3 regions of the Streptomyces sp. NPDC029956 genome follow, and region 1 is predicted to be linked to each of the others. Evidence: riboswitches for the same ligand, from Rfam matches in the RefSeq annotation. Region 1 holds a riboswitch; each other region holds the start of a gene.
The links. Region 1 has a riboswitch for cobalamin ahead of cobN (cobaltochelatase subunit CobN). Riboswitches for the same ligand answer to the same signal wherever they lie in the genome.
Positions count from the first base shown of each region.

Region 2: linked by a shared signal. The riboswitch ahead of ACZ4XX_RS31460 (hypothetical protein) and the one ahead of cobN (cobaltochelatase subunit CobN) in region 1 are both predicted to bind cobalamin.
Region 3: linked by a shared signal. The riboswitch ahead of ACZ4XX_RS18260 (ribonucleoside-diphosphate reductase subunit alpha) and the one ahead of cobN (cobaltochelatase subunit CobN) in region 1 are both predicted to bind cobalamin.

Region 1 covers NZ_JBVHZJ010000004.1:3,007-10,516, forward strand. The annotation lists gene abc-f (ribosomal protection-like ABC-F family protein) at 1-999, shown strand, start outside; gene cobN (cobaltochelatase subunit CobN) at 936-4,556, opposite strand; cobalamin riboswitch at 4,593-4,751, opposite strand; gene ACZ4XX_RS03860 (cobalamin biosynthesis protein CobG) at 4,894-6,123, shown strand; gene ACZ4XX_RS03865 (precorrin-8X methylmutase) at 6,138-6,773, shown strand; gene cobJ (precorrin-3B C(17)-methyltransferase) at 6,770-7,510, shown strand, end outside.
Region 2 covers NZ_JBVHZJ010000053.1:23,517-27,760, reverse strand. The annotation lists gene ACZ4XX_RS31465 (hypothetical protein) at 87-1,490, opposite strand; gene ACZ4XX_RS31460 (hypothetical protein) at 1,703-1,951, opposite strand; cobalamin riboswitch at 2,133-2,265, opposite strand; gene ACZ4XX_RS31455 (hypothetical protein) at 2,247-3,107, opposite strand; gene ACZ4XX_RS31450 (hypothetical protein) at 3,277-3,486, opposite strand; gene ACZ4XX_RS31445 (helix-turn-helix domain-containing protein) at 3,627-4,244, shown strand, end outside.
Region 3 covers NZ_JBVHZJ010000020.1:43,034-50,543, reverse strand. The annotation lists gene ACZ4XX_RS18275 (tetratricopeptide repeat protein) at 1-459, shown strand, start outside; gene def (peptide deformylase) at 527-1,162, shown strand; gene ACZ4XX_RS18265 (ribonucleotide-diphosphate reductase subunit beta) at 1,233-2,249, opposite strand; gene ACZ4XX_RS18260 (ribonucleoside-diphosphate reductase subunit alpha) at 2,249-4,627, opposite strand; cobalamin riboswitch at 4,761-4,926, opposite strand; gene ACZ4XX_RS18255 (GNAT family N-acetyltransferase) at 4,949-5,449, opposite strand; gene ACZ4XX_RS18250 (hypothetical protein) at 5,493-6,104, opposite strand; gene mctP (monocarboxylate uptake permease MctP) at 6,188-7,510, opposite strand, start outside.

The sequences.
Region 1 (7,510 bases):
TTCCTCGACCGGGTCACCACCGCCGTCCTGGAGGTCGACGAGGACCGTCACACCGTCCGCCGCTACGGCAACGGCTACGCGGGCTACCTCGCCGGACGCGCCGCCGAACGGGCCCGCAGACAGCGGGAGTACGAGGAGTGGAAGGAGGAGCTCGCCCGGTACCGGGCGCTCGCCGACACGAACACCGACCGCTTCTCGGCCATCCCGCGCAAGGCCCCGGCGGCGTTCAGCGGGGCGGGAGCCTTCCGGGCCCGGTCACGGGCGCACGGGGCGATGAGCCGGATCCGGGCCGCCCGCGAGCGGCTCGCCCGGCTGACCGCCGACCCGGTGCCGGCGCCCCCGGAACCGCTGCGGTTCCGCGGGGAGCTCAGCGGGGCGGGCGCCCCCGTCGACCTCGCCGACGTCCACGTGGACGGCCGGCTCCGGCTCGACGCCCTGCACCTCGACGCGGGCGAGCGGCTCCTGGTCACCGGGCCGAACGGCGCCGGGAAGAGCACCCTCCTGAAGGTGCTCGCGGGTGAACTCGCGCCGGACGCGGGCACGGTGAAGGTCCCGGCCCGGGTGGGCATGCTGCGTCAGGAGACGGCCCCACCCACCGACCCCCGTACGGTGGGCGAGGCCTTCGGAGCGGACCGCACGGACGAACTGCTCGCCCTCGGTCTCTTCTCCGCCGGGGACCTGACGACCCCGGTCCGGTATCTGTCGACAGGACAGCGCCGGAAACTCGAACTGGCGCGCCTCGTCACCGAACCGGCCGATCTGCTCCTCCTCGACGAGCCGACCAACCATCTGGCCCCGGCGCTCGTGGAGGAGATCGAGGCCGCGCTCGCGTCGTACCCGGGCACGCTGGTCGTGGTCACCCACGACCGGCGCCTCAGGGAGGGCTTCCGGGGCCGCCGCCTCGAACTGGCACCGGCCCCCGCCCTGGTGGGGAGTCAGTCCTCCTCGGAGGAGTCCGCGGCGCCCTCGAGGTCGCCCTCGGTGTCCAGGAACACCTGACGCAGCGCGGCCAGGGTCTCCGGGTCCGGCTTCTCCCACATGCCGCGCGACTCGGCTTCGAGGAGCCGCTCCGCGATGCCGTGCAGGGCCCAGGGGTTGGCCTCCTTCAGGAAGGCCTGGTTCTCCGGGTCGAGGACGTACTCCTGGGTCAGCTTGTCGTACATCCAGTCGGCGACGACGCCGGTCGTGGCGTCGTACCCGAAGAGGTAGTCGACGGTCGCCGCCAGCTCGAACGCGCCCTTGTAGCCGTGGCGGCGCATCGCCTCGATCCAGCGCGGGTTGACCACGCGGGCGCGGAAGACCCGGGAGGTCTCCTCGACGAGCGTCCGGGTGCGGACGGTCTCGGGGCGGGTGGAGTCGCCGATGTACGCCTCGGGGGCGGTGCCCTTGAGCGCACGGACGGTCGCCACCATGCCGCCGTGGTACTGGAAGTAGTCGTCGGAGTCGGCGATGTCGTGCTCGCGGGTGTCGGTGTTCTTCGCGGCCACCGCGATCCGCTTGTACGCCGTCTCCATCTCGGCGCGCGCCGGGCGGCCTTCGAGCCCGCGCCCGTAGGCGTACCCGCCCCACACCGTGTACACCTCGGCGAGGTCCGCGTCGGTGCGCCAGTCGCGGGAGTCGATCAGCTGGAGGATGCCCGCGCCGTACGTGCCCGGCCGGGAGCCGAAGATGCGGGTCGTGGCGCGCCGCTCGTCGCCGTGCTCGGCGAGGTCGGCCTGCGCGTGCGCCCGGACGTAGTTGTCCTCCGCGGACTCGCCCTCCAGGCCCGCGACCAGCCGTACGGCGTCGTCGAGGAGGCCGATGACGTGCGGGAAAGCGTCCCGGAAGAAGCCCGAGATGCGCAGGGTGACATCGACGCGCGGGCGGCCCAGCTCGGCGAGCGGGATGGGCTCCAGGCCGTTCACCCGGCGCGAGGCCTCGTCCCACAGCGGGCGGACGCCCAGCAGGGCGAGCGCCTCGGCGACGTCGTCGCCGGCGGTGCGCATCGCGCTGGTGCCCCACAGGGAGAGGCCCACGGACGTCGGCCACTCGCCGTTGTCGGTGCGGTAGCGCTCCAGGAGCGAGTCGGCGAGCGCCTGGCCGGTCTCCCAGGCGAGCCGGGACGGCACGGCCTTCGGGTCGACGGAGTAGAAGTTCCGGCCGGTCGGCAGGACGTTGACCAGGCCGCGCAGCGGCGAACCGGACGGGCCGGCCGGGACGAAGCCGCCGTTCAGGGCGTGCACGGCGTGGGTGAGTTCGTCGGTGGTGGCGCCCAGGCGCGGCACGACCTGCTCGCAGGCGAAACGGAGCACGGCGTGCACCTCGGGGCCGTACGCGGCGGCGACGGCCGCGATCGCGTCCACGGACCAGTCCGCGGCCTCCATGCCCTCGACGAGCTCGCGGGCCTTCGCCTCCGCCTCGTCAGCGGTGGTGCGGGTCGCGGCCGACTCGTCGAGACCGAGGGCCTCGCGCAGACCGGGCAGGGCCTGGGTGCCGCCCCAGATCTGGCGGGCGCGCAGGATGGAGAGGACCAGGTTGACCCGGGCCTCGCCCTCCGGGGCGCCGCCGAGGACGTGCAGACCGTCGCGGATCTGGGCGTCCTTGACCTCGCACAGCCAGCCGTCGACGTGCAGCAGGAAGTCGTCGAAGCCGTCGTCCTCGGGGCGCTGCTCCAGACCCAGGTCGTGGTCGAGCTTGGCGGCCTGGATCAGCGTCCAGATCTGGGCGCGGATCGCGGGCAGCTTCGCCGGGTCCATGGAGGAGATCTGCGCGTACTCGTCGAGCAGCTGCTCCAGGCGCGCGATGTCGCCGTACGAGTCGGCGCGGGCCATCGGCGGCACCAAGTGGTCGACGAGCGTGGCGTGCACGCGGCGCTTGGCCTGGGTGCCCTCGCCCGGGTCGTTGACGAGGAACGGGTAGATCAGCGGGATGTCGCCGAGGGCCGCGTCGGGGCCGCAGGCGGCGGAGAGACCGGCGTTCTTGCCGGGCAGCCACTCCAGGTTGCCGTGCTTGCCCAGGTGCACCATGGCGTCGGCACCGAAGCCGCCGTCCTCGGAGCGGGCGGCGATCCAGCGGTAGGCGGCCAGGTAGTGGTGGGACGGCGGGAGATCGGGGTCGTGGTAGATCGCGATCGGGTTCTCGCCGAAGCCGCGCGGCGGCTGGATGAGGATCAGCAGGTTCCCGCGGCGCAGTGCGGCGAGGACGATGTCGCCCTCCGGGTTGCGGGACCGGTCCAGGAACATCTCGCCGGGCGCCGGGCCCCAGTGCTCCTCGACATGGGTCCGCAGCTCCTCGGGGAGCGTCGCGTACCAGCGCCTGTAGTCGGCGGCCGGGATGCGGACCGGGTTCTTGGCGAGCTGCTCCTCCGTCAGCCAGTCCTGGTCGTGGCCGCCGGCCTCGATGAGGGCGTAGATCAGCTCGTCGCCGTCGCCGGAGACGAGACCGGGGAGGTCGGCCTCCGGGCCGAAGTCGTATCCCTCGGCGATCAGTCGGCGCAGCAGGGAGACGGCGGAGGCGGGGGTGTCGAGGCCGACGGCGTTGCCGATGCGGGAGTGCTTCGTCGGGTACGCGGAGAGGACGAGCGCCAGCCTCTTCTCGGCGTTCGGGATGTGCCGGAGCCGGGCGTGCCGCACGGCGATCCCGGCGACGCGGGCCGCGCGCTCGGCGTCGGCGACGTACGCGGGCAGCCCGTCCTCGTCGATCTCCTTGAAGGAGAAGGGCACGGTGATGAGCCGGCCGTCGAACTCGGGGACGGCGACCTGGCTGGCGGCGTCCAGCGGGGAGAGACCCTCGTCGTTCTCCTCCCAGGCGGCGCGCGAACCGGTCAGGCAGAGCGCCTGCAGGATCGGCACGTCGAGCGCGGCCAGCGCGCCCGCGTCCCAGGCCTCCTCGTCGCCGCCGGCCTGCGCCTCGGCGGGCTTGGTGCCGCCCGCGGCGAGGACGGTGGTGACGATCGCGTCGGCGGTACGGAGCCGGTCGAGCAGCTCGGGCTCGGGGGCGCGCAGGGAGGCCACGTACAGCGGGAGGGCCTGGGCGCCGGCGTCCTCGATCGCCTCGCACAGCGAGTCGACGAAGGCGGTGTTCCCGCTCATGTGGTGGGCGCGGTAGTAGAGCACGGCGATCGTCGGGCCGTCGGTCGTCCGGGGGGTGCGCTCCAGCGGGCCCCAGGTGGGGGCGGCCGCCGGGGACTCGAAGCCGTGCCCGGTGAGCAGGACGGTGTCGGAGAGGAAGCGGGCCAGCTGCTCCAGGTTCGCGGGGCCGCCGTGCGCCAGGTAGGCGTGCGCTTCGGTGGCGACGCCGACGGGGACGGTGGACGTCTCCATCAGCTGGGCGTCGGGGGCCTGTTCGCCGCTGAGGACGACCATCGGCTTCCCGGCCGCACGGACCGCGTCGAGGCCCTCCTCCCAGGAGCGGAGGCCGCCGAGGAGCCGTACGACGACGAGCTCGGCCTCGGCCAGGAGGCCGGTCAGGTCGGCGAGGGGGAGACGGGCGGGGTTGGCGAAGCGGTACTCCACCGGGCCGCCGGCCGCGCGGGCGCTGAGCAGGTCGGTGTCGGAGTGCGACAGCAGCAGAAGCATGGCGAGCGCAGGCCTTCCTCGGGGTTGTCCGCGCCCCGGGTGATGGTATGGACGGCGGGAGTTCCTGACTCACCGGTCCCTGGATCGTGCAGACGCACAGTCCGGGCCGGCTCACAGTGGCGGGACCGCGCCGGATTCTCACCGGGCTTCCTCCCCGGGGTCCTGGGACCCCATGCCGTCTGCATAGTAGATCGTGCGGTCGACGGGCCGGGGCGGGTGACGGAGTCGGCCGGATCACACCGGGGGTCCGGATGCCTTCCGGACGACCGCCCTCCGGGCCGGGCGGGGCGCCGGGTCGGCCGGATCACACCCGATGGCCGCCGGGTGGCCCGTCGGTATGCTCGCCGCCATGCCGCCCACCCCGCCCTCGACGCCCGACCCGGGCGAACCTCGCATACGGGACCGTGGCGACGCGTGCCCCGGGGCGCTGCGCCTGCACTCCGCCGACGACGGCCGCCTCGCCCGACTCCGCCTGCCCGGCGGCCATTTGACGGCTCGTCAGGTCGAGGCGCTGGCGGACGCGGCGGAGACCCTGGGCGACGGACGGCTCAGCATCACCTCGCGCGGCAACGCCGAGCTGCGCGGCCTCGGCGACGACTGCGGGGCCGAGCTGGCGGCGCTCCTCGGCGAGGCGGGCCTGCTGCCCTCCCCCACCCACGAACGCGTGCGCAACATCGTCGCCTCCCCGGCCTCGGGCCTCGACGGACTCGGCGCCGCCGACGTGCAGTTGTGGGCCCGCGAGCTGGACACCCACCTGCTCTCCGCACCCTGGGCGGCGGCGCTTTCCGGCCGGTTCCTCTTCGTCCTCGACGACGGACGCGGTGATGTCGCGGGGCTCGGCGGGGATGTGACCTTGGTCGCAGTGGGCGGCGGAGAGGCCGAGCTGCACGTCGGCGGTCAGGCCGTCCGGCTCCCGAGCGCCGACGCACCCAGCGCGGCCCTGGCGGTGGCGGGCGGGTTCCTGGCCGCGGCGCGGAAGGCCGGAACCGGGGCCTGGCGGGTCCGGGAACTCCCCGAGGGGCAGCCGGTGGACATCGCGGAGTCGGGGGTGACGGCGCAGCCCGTACCCGCGCCGGAACTCCCCCAGGGCCCTCCCCTCCCGCCCGGCGTCCTCGGGCCCGCCGCCCTCTCCGTCCTCGCCCCGCTCGGCCGCCTCACCGCCGCGCAGCTCCGGGCGCTGCTCCCCGCGGAGGAGGTCCGGCTCACGCCCTGGCGCGGGGTCGTCGTCGTCGGGGCCTGCGCCGACCGGCTGCCCGCCCTCGGCGCGGCCGGGCTCGTCACCCGCCCCGACTCCCCCTGGGCCGGCGTCACCGCCTGCACCGGGCGGCCCGGCTGCGCCAAGTCCCTCGCCGACGTCCGCGCCGACGCCCTACCCGGACCCCTCGTGCACCTCGGGGCTCCCCGCCTCCCCGTGCACTTCTCCGGCTGCGAGCGCCGCTGCGGACACCCGCACGGCGCCTGGACCGACGTCCTCGCCACCGCCGGCGGCGCCTACCTGGTGGACGGCGTCCCCACCCCCCGTACCGCCCTGCCCGAAGCCGTGACCGCGGCCCGCACGACGAGATGAGCGAGAGCAACAGGATGTTCGACTACGAGAAGGACGGGGCGGAGATCTACCGCCAGTCCTTTGCCACGATCCGCGCCGAGGCGGATCTGGCGGGCCTGCCCGCCGACGTCGCCCAGGTGGCGGTCCGGATGATCCACGCCTGCGGCATGACCGACCTCGTACGCGACATCGCCTGGTCGCCGCAGGTCGTCACGAACGCCCGCGCCGCGCTCCGGGCCGGAGCGCCGATCCTCTGCGACGCGCAGATGGTCGCGAGCGGTGTCACCCGGCGCCGGCTGCCCGCCGACAACGAGGTGATCTGCACCCTCTCGGACCCGTCCGTGCCGGCCCTCGCCGCCGACCTCGGCACCACCCGCTCCGCCGCCGCGCTCGAACTGTGGCGGGACCGCCTCGAAGGCTCCGTCGTCGCCATCGGCAACGCGCCGACCGCCCTCTTCCACCTCCTGCAGATGGTCGCGGAAGGGGCCGGAAGGCCCGCCGCCGTCCTCGGCATACCGGTCGGCTTCATCGGCGCCGCCGAGTCCAAGGACGCCCTGGCCGCCCAGGACCTGGGCCTCGACTACCTCGTCGTACGGGGCCGGCGCGGCGGCAGCGCCATGACGGCCGCCGCGATCAACGCGATCGCCCACGAAGCGGAGATTCAGAAGTGACCGGCAAGCTGTACGGCGTGGGGCTCGGCCCCGGCGACCCGAACCTGATGACGGTGGCCGCCGTGAAGGCCATCGCCGCCGCCGACGTGATCGCGTACCACTCGGCCCGCCACGGCCGGTCCATCGCGCGCTCGATCGCCGCCGAGCACCTCCGTGAGGACCACATCGAGGAGCGGCTGGTGTACCCGCTCACGGTGGAGACCACGGACCACCCGGGCGGCTACCGGGGCGCCCTGAACGACTTCTACGAGGAGGCCGCGGCCCGCCTCGCCGCGCACCTCGACGCCGGCCGCACCGTCGCCGTCCTCGCCGAGGGCGACCCGCTGTTCTACGGCTCGTACCAGCACATGCACAAGCGGCTCGCGGACCGCTACGACACGACCGTCATCCCCGGTGTCACCTCGGTGTCCGCCGCCGCCGCCCGGCTCGGCGAGCCGCTGTGCGAGGCGGAGGAGGTCCTCACGATCATCCCCGGCACCCTGCCGGAGGACGAGCTGACGGCCCGTCTCGCGGGCACCGACTCGGCGGTCGTGATGAAGCTCGGCCGCACCTTCCCCACCGTGAAGCGGGCCCTGGAGCGGGCCGGCCGGCTGGACGACGCCCGGTACGTGGAGCGGGCGTTCATGGCGGGCGAGCGGACCGGCGACCTCGTGGACGTCGACCCCGGATCCGTCCCCTACTTCTCGGTCGCCGTGCTGCCCTCCCGCATCGACCGCGAACCCGCCGTACGGGAGCGG
Region 2 (4,244 bases), on a different contig from region 1:
AAGGCACGCCCCACCCGGCGACAGGCAAGGGCGGGACCCGGAGCCACTGGTCCTGGCTCCGGGCCCCGCCCGTCGGGACTGGCCGTTCAGTCGTTGTTCTCCGGCGGGGTGAGCAGGTCGAAGAAGGCGTCCGCCTCCTCCGCGCTAAGTCGGCCTTCCACGACCGCATACTGGCGCAGCGTGTAGAGGGTGTCCTTCGCCGGGATCTCCCAGCGGGTGTGGGCTTCGCGGGTGATCTCGCCGATGTAGTGGTGGGCGGACTCGGGGTGGTGGCGGATGAACCAGACGAGCATCTCCGCGATCGGCCGCGAGAGGTACAGGTGCAGCCACTCCTTCGCCCTCGCCTTCTTCGGCCGGGCCCGCACCTCGCGGTCCAGGTCGATGGCGTCGGCGAAGTCGTGCAGCACGGCGCTCTCGACGGTGTGGCCGAGGACGTGGGTGGGCAGGACGCGGTCCAGGCTGCTGGCGACGTTCCAGGCCAGCGCGTCGGCGATCTCCCGGACGGAGTCCTCGTTGCGGGCGCGCAGGATCCACCGCTTGCGCACGTCCGGCCTTCCCCACAGGGTGTTCTGGAAGTCATCGGCGAAGTGGTCACGGACCTCCGCCGCCCCGCGGGAGAGCTGGTAGAGGTCACCGGCCGACATCACGGCCCGGACGCCCTCGTAGGAGCGCCGGCGGGCCTCGACCCAGTCGTCGGCCACGGCCCGGGCCCACTGGTCACGGCCGCCGACCTGGGCCTGCGGCTGGGGCACCTCGCTGTTGCCGCGCGAGATGTAGGCCCGCAGCGTCGAGGCGGTGATGCCGCCGAGCTCGGCCATCTCCGGCACGCCGATCAGCTGGGCGCCGCTCAGCTCCGGGGTGGCGAGGTCGACCACGCACTTCTCCAGCGGCAGCGCGCCATCGCGCTCGGCCTGGTGGGCGGCCCACAGCGCCAGGTGGTCGCCCCAGTTCGCCACCACCGGTGCCGGCGCCTCGGCGTCGATGGCGGCGACGTCGAGCACGGCGGCCCGGGCCGCGTCGGCGCGGCGGTCGAGCATGTCGGCGGCGCTGACGGTGACCGCGGCGCGCGCCTGGCGCTTCTCGTAGTCCTGCTCGACGGGGTCCCAGACCTGTCCGGGCCGGTACCAGGCGGCGCCGTCGAACCAGTAGCCGCCGGCCCGGTAGAACAGCTGCTCGCCGTCCCAGGTGCTGTGCAGGGTGGAGGTGTCGTCGTCCTTCATCAGCAGGACGGTCCGGCCGTGCTCGGGGTGGTAGCGCACCGACCAGCCGAGCGAGTTGTCGAGCGGGTCGGTGGTGAAGGCCCGCCAGCCGCCGGAAGCACGGTGGAGGTCGAAACGGCCCCACATCCCCTCTCCCTTATTGCGGCCCACGGCCTCGATGGCCTCGGGGCCCTCGTCGAGCGGGATGTGCGAGTCATCGACGAACGGCAGCCCGGGCACCGGGTGGTCGGTGCTCAGCCCGTTCGCGAGCGGATACAGATGGACAGTCACGGCGTACTCCTCAATCTATGCTGGGCGCTGCACTCCTTGTGCAACACTCCCTATGCTCTCTTATACATCGTCACCAACCTTCCTTGTGCAGCATTTTCGGCCAACCTCGTGGTCTGGCGTCCTCGCGCCGCGTACGAGGGTGACCGTGCCGGACAGCAGCTGAGGCGTACGCCGGTTGTCGGTAACCGACCCATGCCGCACCGGCTCGTCGGCTAGTGGGCAGGCGTGACCGCTCGGGGGGTATTCGTCGACGTCGCGGGGGTCGCCGGGGGCTCGCCGAACCCGGGGGCGAACAGGGCTGCCAGCAGCATTGCTACGGCCGCCCCCGAGGCGATCGCCGTCCCCAGGTCGCCGCGACCGCCAGCTCCTTGAGCGCGCGCGGTGTACATGAAGACCGTGATGCCGACGCTGATGCCCATCACAAGGAGCAGGGCCGCCAGCGGCGCGATCTGAATGGTCACGAAGTCCTCCTGGGCTGTCTCCGCCGGTGCGGCGGCAACTCGTCTGCGCGCTCGCGCAGACCTCGCCCCTTCGTTGGAGAGACCTGGAGGCCGACAGTAAGAAAGCCCGATCCGATACGGATCGGGCTTCGAGCCGATATCCCGAAGCCCTCCCAGAAGGGCACGGGCGCGCGGACACGCTCGGGCACGTTCTGGATGGGCAGGTCCTCGGACTCACGCCTTCAAGGCGCACACCGTTGCGGGACAGTTCCGGATTCACGCCGGATTCCCCTGCGTCCAGGGCTCATTGTACGGCTCAGGGGGTGCGGATGACGGCTCCTGAGACGAACCACTGCACGAGTGCGGCGGCGAGGTGCACGCCGGCCCGGGCCGACTCCAGCGTCTCGGGCGACGTGGGCGTCTGGCCACCGTGCCGCGACGTCTGGCCGTCCCACAGAGCGCGCATCATCGCTTCCGCCGGGGCGATCGCATCGCCGCCGGTCGAAGGGATCGCGGCGACGAACTTGTGCCGGGCGTTCTTGATCTCGCCAAGCATGGTGCCGAGCGTGGCCTTGGCGTTGTTCGGCTGGATGACGGCGTGCGCCGCGGCCTCGACGGCCTTGATGGACTCGCTGTACGCCCGCACCGCATCCGGACCGCGCCCGTACGCGGCCTTCCATGCCACTTCGAGGTGGTCGGACGCGGAGCCGGCGTTCTGCTGGTCTGCAGCTTCGGTGATGGCCTGCCTCACCGCATCCCTCGCGGCCGGGGTGACGCGCTCCTCCAGGCCGTCCTCCATGTCCGTTACCCGGTATGCGGATCCGCCGTTGTCGAGCAGCCGGTTGAGGGTCCCGATCGATCCGTCAACCTCGATCTCGAACCAGTAACCGAGCAGCGCGTCAACGATGTCGAGCAGGTCGTCCCCCGTACGGCTCGTGAGGGTCTTCGTGTAGGGGAACAATCCAGCGCGTTCGCTCAGGACGGGGATCCGCAGCCGCACGCACAGAAGCTGTGCGGTGGCTTCGTTGTATCGGCCGCCCCCGACGAAGAGCGCATCCTCCACCCACTTCTGCAGCGGGCCCGTGAGGTGATGGGGCACCCCCTCGAACGGTCCATCGAACTCGGGGTCGGCGAGGCCGGCGCGGACGGAGAAGCGCGGGCGGGGTGTGGTCGTCATGGCGGAACGGTAGCCGGATGGGTAATCACGTCGGATAAGCTCTCCTTATCCGACGCGATAGAACGAGGCGTGACGATCCATCGGCGAAGCAGGGGGAAGGATGGCCGCGACGAAACAGTGGGACGCGGGACCTTTCGGTCCGGCGCCCCGCGGGAAGGTCGCGCCCTGGTTAGGTGAGCAGACCCAGCTGCTCCAGAACCTGGAGGGCGAGTGGTATCACCACCCCGGCGGCAGCGCCGCCGGAGAGGAACGCCGGGCCAAGGGCCATGTTGAGCGGTGGCCGGGTGGAGATGTGGAACACCAGACCGCCCGCGACCAGGCCCACCAGGAGCGCAATCAGCACGTAGGGGGTCTGGGCGGAGCCGGCGGCGATAAGCATGTGAACTCCCCCGCAGAGGTGAAGGATGACGCCGTGTCGGACCGGCACTGCGCCCGATTCTCTCGAATCGTAGAGACAATTCAGAGACAACGCGAATGCCCAGGTGAGAGGCGGTGACACGACGGATGGTCGGACGACCTATGAGCGCGCTCCCCGACGACGGGCCTGAGGAACTCGTCGAGCTGGTGCGCCACTTGCGAGACCTGCGGCGGCAGGCAGACCAGCCGACACTGGACCGCATTGCCAGTCGTCTTCAGATGGGGAGGTCGACGCTCTATCACGTCTTCAGCGGCAAGAGGCTGCCCAATCTCGAGAGCCTTCTGATGATCGTCGACCTTCTTTCCAGGCAGGCGAGGCGCTATGAGGACCCGAACAGATGGGTTGAGTTGTGGCGGAGGGCCGACGCTGCCGTGCAGTCACGCCGGGCCGACGAGACGGCTGCGGCGGCACTGCGCAGCGGTTCAGGCAGCTCTCTCAATTCTGCGGCCCTGGCAAGGTGGCGCGAAGATGAGCGAGGGTCGCTTCAGACGGAAGCTCTCCTGGCACTCCGGGACGATGAGGTGGCCGCCCAGCGCAGCGTCACGGGCTCATCTCCCGACTCGTCGGTGGACAGGGTCGACGAGACTCCGGCGTCGGCCATCCCTGATCCGGGACACAGTGCCGCACCGGAGTCGGAGGGCGCTGCATCGTTTGGGCCGTCCAAGGAGCTGGTCCTGGCCCGCGACGGCTCCATCTCGTCCGCCTTGGTCGTCACGGGA
Region 3 (7,510 bases), on a different contig from region 1:
CTCCACGACGGCGTCCCGAACGGCGAGCGCACCACCACCGCCGGCCCCTCCTACCCGGTCTTCGACGAGATCGAGCTGTGGGCCCCCTCACCCGTTCCCACCTGGGTGGTGCTCCTGGAGGCCGCCACCGAGGCCGACCGGGACGCCCTGGAGCAGCTCGCCGCGGAAGCGGGCTTCGCCGCGGAGGACTGGTCGTCCTCCGTGCGGCTGCTCTGTCGCGCCTGCTCCGAGTCGACCATGCCGAGCGCCGAGGGCGAGGGCGAGCACTCCGACCCGCACGACCACAGCGAGCCGGGCCACCCCGGGCCGCTCGGGCACCGCTCGCCCGGCGAGCTGTGGGTCCCGGAGCGGGAGTGCGGCATCGCGGCCCCGGCCGGCCTGGTCCGCGGGCTCCTCGACGGCTGGGTGGCGGACAGTCCCGACAGCCGTGAGTGGCGCGATCTCGAAGAGGTCTGCTGAGCGTTCCCTGCCGGGCCCGTAGGCTGTCTTCCGACGGAATCGGGTTTTCAGGAAGGCGCGGCCGGACATGGCGCAGCAGGAGACGGACGAGCAGACGCAGATCAACGACGGGTTCGTCGTGGACACGGAGAACTGCGAGGAGCGGGAGCTCGCTCACCGTGAGCGCGGCACGGCCCGCCCGATCACGGTGGTCGGCAACCCGGTGCTCCACAAGGAGTGCAAGGACGTCACCGAGTTCGACGACTCGCTCGCGGCGCTCATCGACGACATGTTCGCCAGCCAGAAGGCCGCCGAGGGCGTGGGCCTCGCCGCCAACCAGATCGGCGTGGACCTCAAGGTCTTCGTCTACGACTGCCCCGACGACGAGGGCGCCCGGCACACCGGTGTCGTGGTCAACCCGGTCCTCCAGGAGCTCCCGGCCGAGCTGCGCGTCCTCGACGAGTCCAACGAGGGCTGCCTCTCCGTGCCGACCGCCTACGCCGAGCTGGCCCGCCCCGACTACGCGGAGGTCCACGGCCAGGACGCCCAGGGCAACCCGATCAAGGTGCGCGGCACGGGCTACTTCGCCCGCTGCCTCCAGCACGAGACGGACCACCTGTACGGCTACCTGTACATCGACCGCCTCTCCAAGCGGGACCGCAAGGACGCCCTGCGCCAGATGGAAGAGGGCACCCCGCGCTACGAGACGGTGCCGAACGCCTGATCGCCGGTACGCGTACGAGGAGGGCCCCGCACTCACCCGAGTGCGGGGCCCTTCTGCGTGCGGCGGAGTCCTAGAAGTCCTCGTCCAGGTCCACCGAGCCCTCGACCGCCACCTGGTAGGCGGACGGGCGGCGCTCGAAGAAGTTGGTGAGTTCCTGGACGCCCTGGAGCTCCATGAAGGAGAAGGGGTTGCCGGAGCCGTACACCGGCGGGAGGCCGAGGCGTACGAGGCGCTGGTCGGCGACGCACTGGAGGTACTCGCGCATCGACTCGGTGTTCATGCCGGGAAGGCCGTCACCGCAGAGGTCGCGGCCGAACTGCAGCTCCGCCTCGACGGCTTCCTTGATCATGTCGGTGATCTGGCGGCCGAGTTCGTCGTCGAAGAGATCCGGCTCCTCCTCCCGCACGGTGTCGACGAACGCGAAGGCGGCGTCCATGTGACAACTCTCGTCGCGGAAGACCCAGTTCGTGCCGGTCGCGAGGCCGTGCAGCAGGCCGCGGGACCGGAACCAGTACACGTACGCGAAGGCGCCGTAGAAGAACAGGCCCTCGATGCACGCGGCGAAGCAGATCAGGTTCAGCAGGAAGCGGCGGCGGTCGGCGGCCGTCTCCAGGCGCTCGATCTTCTCGACCGAGTCCATCCACTTGAAGCAGAACTGCGCCTTCTCGCGGATGGAGGGGATCTCCTCGACCGCGTCGAACGCGGCCGCGCGGTCGTCCGGGTCGGGCAGGTAGGTGTCGAGCAGCGTCAGGTAGAACTGGACGTGCACGGCCTCCTCGAACAGCTGGCGCGACAGGTACAGGCGCGCCTCCGGGGAGTTGATGTGCTTGTAGAGCGTCAGGACCAGGTTGTTCGAGACGATCGAGTCGCCCGTCGCGAAGAACGCGACCAGTCGGCCGATCATGTGCTGCTCGGCCGGGGTCAGCTTGGCGAGGTCGGCGACGTCCGAGTGGAGGTCGACCTCCTCCACGGTCCAGGTGTTCTTGATCGCGTCGCGGTAGCGCTCGTAGAAGTCCGGGTAGCGCATCGGACGGAGGGTCAGCTCGAAGCCCGGGTCGAGGAGGTTCTTCTTCTCGTTGGTGCTCATTACTGGCAGGCCTCGCAGGACTCGGGGTTCTCAAGGGAGCAGGCGAGGGCGTCCGCGTCGGGGGTCGCCTGCTGGACGGGGATGGTGGCGGCGGTGGGCGCCGCGGCCTGGGCGGCGCGGGCGATCCGGGTCGCCGGACGGGAGCGCAGGTAGTACGTGGTCTTCAGACCCTGCTTCCAGGCGTACGCGTACATCGACGACAGCTTGCCGATCGTCGGCGTCTCCAGGAACAGGTTCAGCGACTGCGACTGGTCGAGGAACGGGGTCCGGGCGGCGGCCATGTCGATCAGGCCGCGCTGCGGGATCTCCCACGCCGTGCGGTACAGCTCGCGGACCTCGGCCGGGACCCAGGTGAAGCCGGCCACCGAGCCGTTGGACTCGCGCAGCGCCTCACGGGTCTGCGCGTCCCACACGCCGAGCTCCTTCAGCTCGTCGACCAGGTACGAGTTGACCTGGAGGAACTCGCCCGAGAGCGTCTCGCGCTTGAACAGGTTGGAGACCTGCGGCTCGATGCACTCGTACACGCCGGCGATCGAGGCGATCGTCGCGGTCGGAGCGATGGCGAGGAGGAGGCTGTTGCGCATGCCGACGGCGGCGATCCGCTCGCGCAGCGCGGCCCAGCGCTCCGGCCAGTTCAGCTCGACCTCGTAGTGGTCCGGGTGGAGCACACCGCGGGCGGCGCGGGTCTTGTCCCAGGCGGGGACCGGACCGCTGCGCTCGGCGAGGTCGGCGGAGGCCTCGTACGCGGCGAGCATGATGCGCTCGGCGATACGGGTGGACAGCGCGCGCGCCTCGGCGGAGTCGAACGGCAGCTTCAGCTGGAAGAAGACGTCCTGGAGGCCCATCGCGCCCAGGCCGACCGGGCGCCAGCGGGCGTTGGAGCGGCCCGCCTGCTCGGTCGGGTAGAAGTTGATGTCGACGACCCGGTCGAGGAAGGTGACGGCCGTGCGGACGGTGGAGTCGAGGCGCTCCCAGTCGATGTCGCCGTCGACGACGAAGGCGCCGAGGTTGACCGAGCCCAGGTTGCAGACCGCGGTCTCGCCGTCGTCGGTGACCTCCAGGATCTCCGTGCAGAGGTTGGAGGAGTGGACGGTGTGGCCGGGCTCGGCGGTCTGGTTGGCCGTCCGGTTCGAGGCGTCCTTGAAGGTCATCCAGCCGTTGCCGGTCTGGGCCAGGGTCCGCATCATGCGGCCGTACAGGTCGCGGGCCGGCATCGTCTTGCGGGCCAGGCCCGCGGCCTCGGCCTTGTGGTAGGCGGCGTCGAACTCCGCGCCCCACAGGTCGACGAGCTCGGGCACGTCCGAGGGGGAGAACAGCGACCAGTCGGCGTCGGCGTTGACGCGGCGCATGAACTCGTCGGGGATCCAGTGCGCCAGGTTCAGGTTGTGCGTACGGCGCTGGTCCTCGCCCGTGTTGTCGCGGAGCTCCAGGAACTCCTCGATGTCCGCGTGCCAGGTCTCCAGGTAGACGGCGGCGGCGCCCTTGCGGCGGCCGCCCTGGTTCACGGCGGCGACGGAGGCGTCGAGGGTCTTCAGGAACGGCACGATGCCGTTGGAGTGCCCGTTGGTGCCGCGGATCAGCGAACCGCGGGCGCGGATGCGGGAGTAGGAGAGGCCGATGCCGCCCGCGTGCTTCGAGAGGCGCGCGACCTGGTGGTAGCGGTCGTAGATGGAGTCCAGCTCGTCCTGCGGGGAGTCCAGGAGGTAGCAGGAGGACATCTGCGGGTGGCGGGTGCCGGAGTTGAAGAGCGTGGGGGAGGACGGCAGGTAGTCGAGCCGGCTCATCAGGCGGTAGAGGGCGGTGACCTCGTCGAGCGCGCGGACGCTGTCGTCCTCGGCGAGGCCGCAGGCCACACGGAGCATGAAGTGCTGCGGGGTCTCGACCACCTTGCGGGTGATCGGGTGGCGCAGCAGGTAGCGCGAGTAGAGGGTGCGCAGACCGAAGTAGCCGAAGCGGTCGTCGGCGGTCGCGTCGATCGTCGCGTCGAGCCGGTCCGCGTGCAGCGCGACGAACTCGGCGGTGCGGTCGGCGATCAGGCCCTCGCGGTGACCGACGGCGACGGAGGCCGAGAAGGAGAAGGAGCCCTGGCCGGCGGCCTCGTCGGCGATCGTGATCGTCAGGAGCCGGGCGGCGAGCCGGGAGTACGCCGGGTCCTCGGCGATCAGACCGGCGGCCGACTCGGTGGCCAGCTCGCGCAGTTCCGCCTCGTCCGCCACTGCGCTGCGGCCGCGCAGTGCGGCGGCGGCGACCTTGCCGGGGTCGGTGTCGGGGAGATCGGCGGTGAGGTCGGTCAGGGTCCGCAGCAGCACGGTCCCGGGGCCGTCGCTCTCGACCGCGGAAGCCTCGGCGGAAGCCGGATCGGCGGGCGCGATGGTCACGTGGGGGCTCTCCCTCGCTCGGCTCGGGGCCGCGGCGGGGGATGGCGGGCATGCGGGCATCCGTAACGCCGGACGCGACGCTTCCACCGGCCCACTCCGCGAGGCCCGGACGTCGTTGGCACCCGGAACGGACGGACCGGATGCGCTGGCGGCAGGTCCTCGGACTCACCTCGCCCGAATACGTCGTATCCGTACGAAGCACACCGTTGCGGGACAGTTCCGGATTCGCGCCGGATTCCCCTGCGTCGACAGCGAGGATGAGCATACATGTGGGGGGCGCCGCTTGCGGAACCCCCCACATGTTGTGTCGCCCCCCCCGGCTCAGAACTCCAAGGAGTAGGTGCGCAGGCGGTGGTCGGGGAGGGGCTCCCAGTCCCGGTCCGGGGTGCGGACGAAGCCCAGACGCTCGTAGATCCGGTGCGCGGAGACCATCGTGGCGTCCGTGGACAGCACGATGCGCCGGCACCCGGGGAGGGCCCGTGCGCGGTCGATACAGGCCCGTACGAGGGCCTCTCCGACGCCCCGGCCGCGGGCCTCCCGGGAGACCACGAGCATCCGGAACTCGGCCTCGCCCTCGACGGCGATGTCCGCCCACGGGGTCGAGCCGGTGGCGAAGGTCACCCCGCCGAGCAGTCGCCCGTCGCCGTCCTCGGCGACGAGCACCTCGCTCTCGCGCGCCCGCCGGGCGGTGTCCCGGAGCACGTGCAGATACGAGTCCTCCGCCCCGTACTTCAGCAGCCCGTCGTTCAGATAGGTCCCCGCGGTGAGTTCACCGAGCGCCTCGTGGTCCTCGGGCCGTACCGCCCTGATCGTGAAGTCCATGAGGGCAGTGTGCCTCCGGCGGCCCGGAGGCCCCCAGCGGGTCTCAGCCGCCGGCCCCCACCGAGTTGTCGGGTGCGCCGTCGCCCACCGGCGGCAGGTCGCCGCGTCCGACGGGCCGCCCGCCGCCCGTCTGCTCCGGCAGGACGGCGTCGAGGTCGGCGGCGTCGGCGCGGTGGGTGCGCTCGGCGGCGCCCCGGAGTGCCTTCCGGTCCACCGTGAGCGGGGCGGCGACCTCGACGCGCAGCCCGTTCTCGGTGCGTACGTACGCGTGCTGCCCGGGGGAGCGGAGGTACCAGCGGTCTCCGTCCCGGACGCAGCCGTCGGACCCGGCGCTGTCCGCCGCGGCGCACTCCTTCTCCGAGAAGGGGCGGCGCTCGGCGGAGACGGTCAGGCGGACGCCGTCCTTCCGCAGGTAGGAGACCTGGAAGCCGTCGTCGCCGACGACCCCCGACGCCATCCGGGAGGCTTCGAAGCCCTCGGCCTCGGTGACGTACACATGGTCCTTGTCGGTCTGTGCCCAGCGGGCACGGGCGTCCAGCTCGGCCGCGTCGGGCGTCGGGGGGCCGCCCGCCGTCTCGGTGCCGCAACCGGTGACGGCGAGGGCGAGGGTGAAGGGGAGCAGGGCGAGCGGGGCGAGGAGTGGTCGGGTGCGCATGTCCCGCATCCTCGCCCGGGGACGGCGAAGGCCGCCATGCCTCCGGGTGGGGCAGGGCGGCCTTCGTCAGGTCCGGCGCCGGATCAGTGGGTCTCGGCGCCGACCTTCGGGAGCTTCGGGTCGACACCGCGGTCGCCCGCGTCGGCCGTGTAGTCCTCCGGGGAGGTCTCGTCGATGCCCTCGGGGGCCTTCACGGCCTTGAGGACGAAGGTCAGGACGACCGTGACGAGGACGTTGAGGAGGAAGGCGGTGAGACCGATGTAGCCGATCTCGCCGATGCCCGGGATCTCCGCGGAGGAGCCGCCGAAGTGCTTCTGGGTGGGGCTGGCGACCCCGTAGGCGGCGACCGTGCCGTAGATCATGCCGACGGCCCAGCCGGCGAGCAGCGCCCAGCGGTGGAACCAGCGGGTGAAGAGACCGCCGACGAGGGCCGGGAAGGTCTGCAGGATCCAGATGCCGCCGAGCAGCTGGAAGTTGATCGCGACCGTCTTGTCCATGGTGAGGACGAAGGCGAGCGCGCCGACCTTCACGAGCAGCGAGACCAGCTTGGAGACCTTGGTCTCCTGGGCCGGGGTGGCGTCCGGTTTGATGAAGTCCTTGTAGATGTTGCGGGTGAAGAGGTTGGCCGCGGCGATCGACATGATCGCGGCGGGTACGAGCGCGCCGATGCCGATCGCGGCGAACGCGACGCCCGCGAACCAGTCCGGGAACATCGTCTCGAACAGCTGCGGGATGGCGAGCTGGCCGTTCTTCACCTGGATCCCGGCGGCGATCGCCATGAAGCCGAGCAGCGCGAGCAGGCCCAGCATCAGCGAGTACAGCGGCAGGATCGTGGTGTTGCGGCGGATGACCTCACGGCTCCGGGACGACAGCGTCGCCGTGATGGAGTGCGGGTACATGAACAGCGCGAGCGCCGAGCCGAGCGCCAGCGTCGCGTACGTCCACTGGCCGGCCTCACCGGGGACGAGCGAGCCGCGCGGCTTGCCGGTCGCCGGGTTGGTCTGCGCGTACGCCTCGCCCGCCTTGGCGAAGATCTCGTCGAAGCCGCCCAGCTTGATCGGGATGTAGATGATCGCCACCGCGATGACGATGTAGATCAGGGTGTCCTTGACGAAGGCGATGAGCGCGGGGGCGCGCAGGCCCGAGGAGTACGTGTACGCCGCGAGGACACCGAAGGCGATGAGCAGCGGCAGGTCCTTGATGAACCAGTGGGTGTTCTCGCCGCCGCCGACGCCCATCACGTCCAGGACGGCCTGGATGCCGACGAGCTGGAGCGCGATGTACGGCATGGTGGCGAGGATGCCGGTGACCGCCACCGCGAGGGAGAGGCCCTTGGAACCGAAGCGGCCGCGCACGAAGTCCGAGGTGGTGACGTACCCGTGCTTGTGCGAGACCGACCAGAGGCG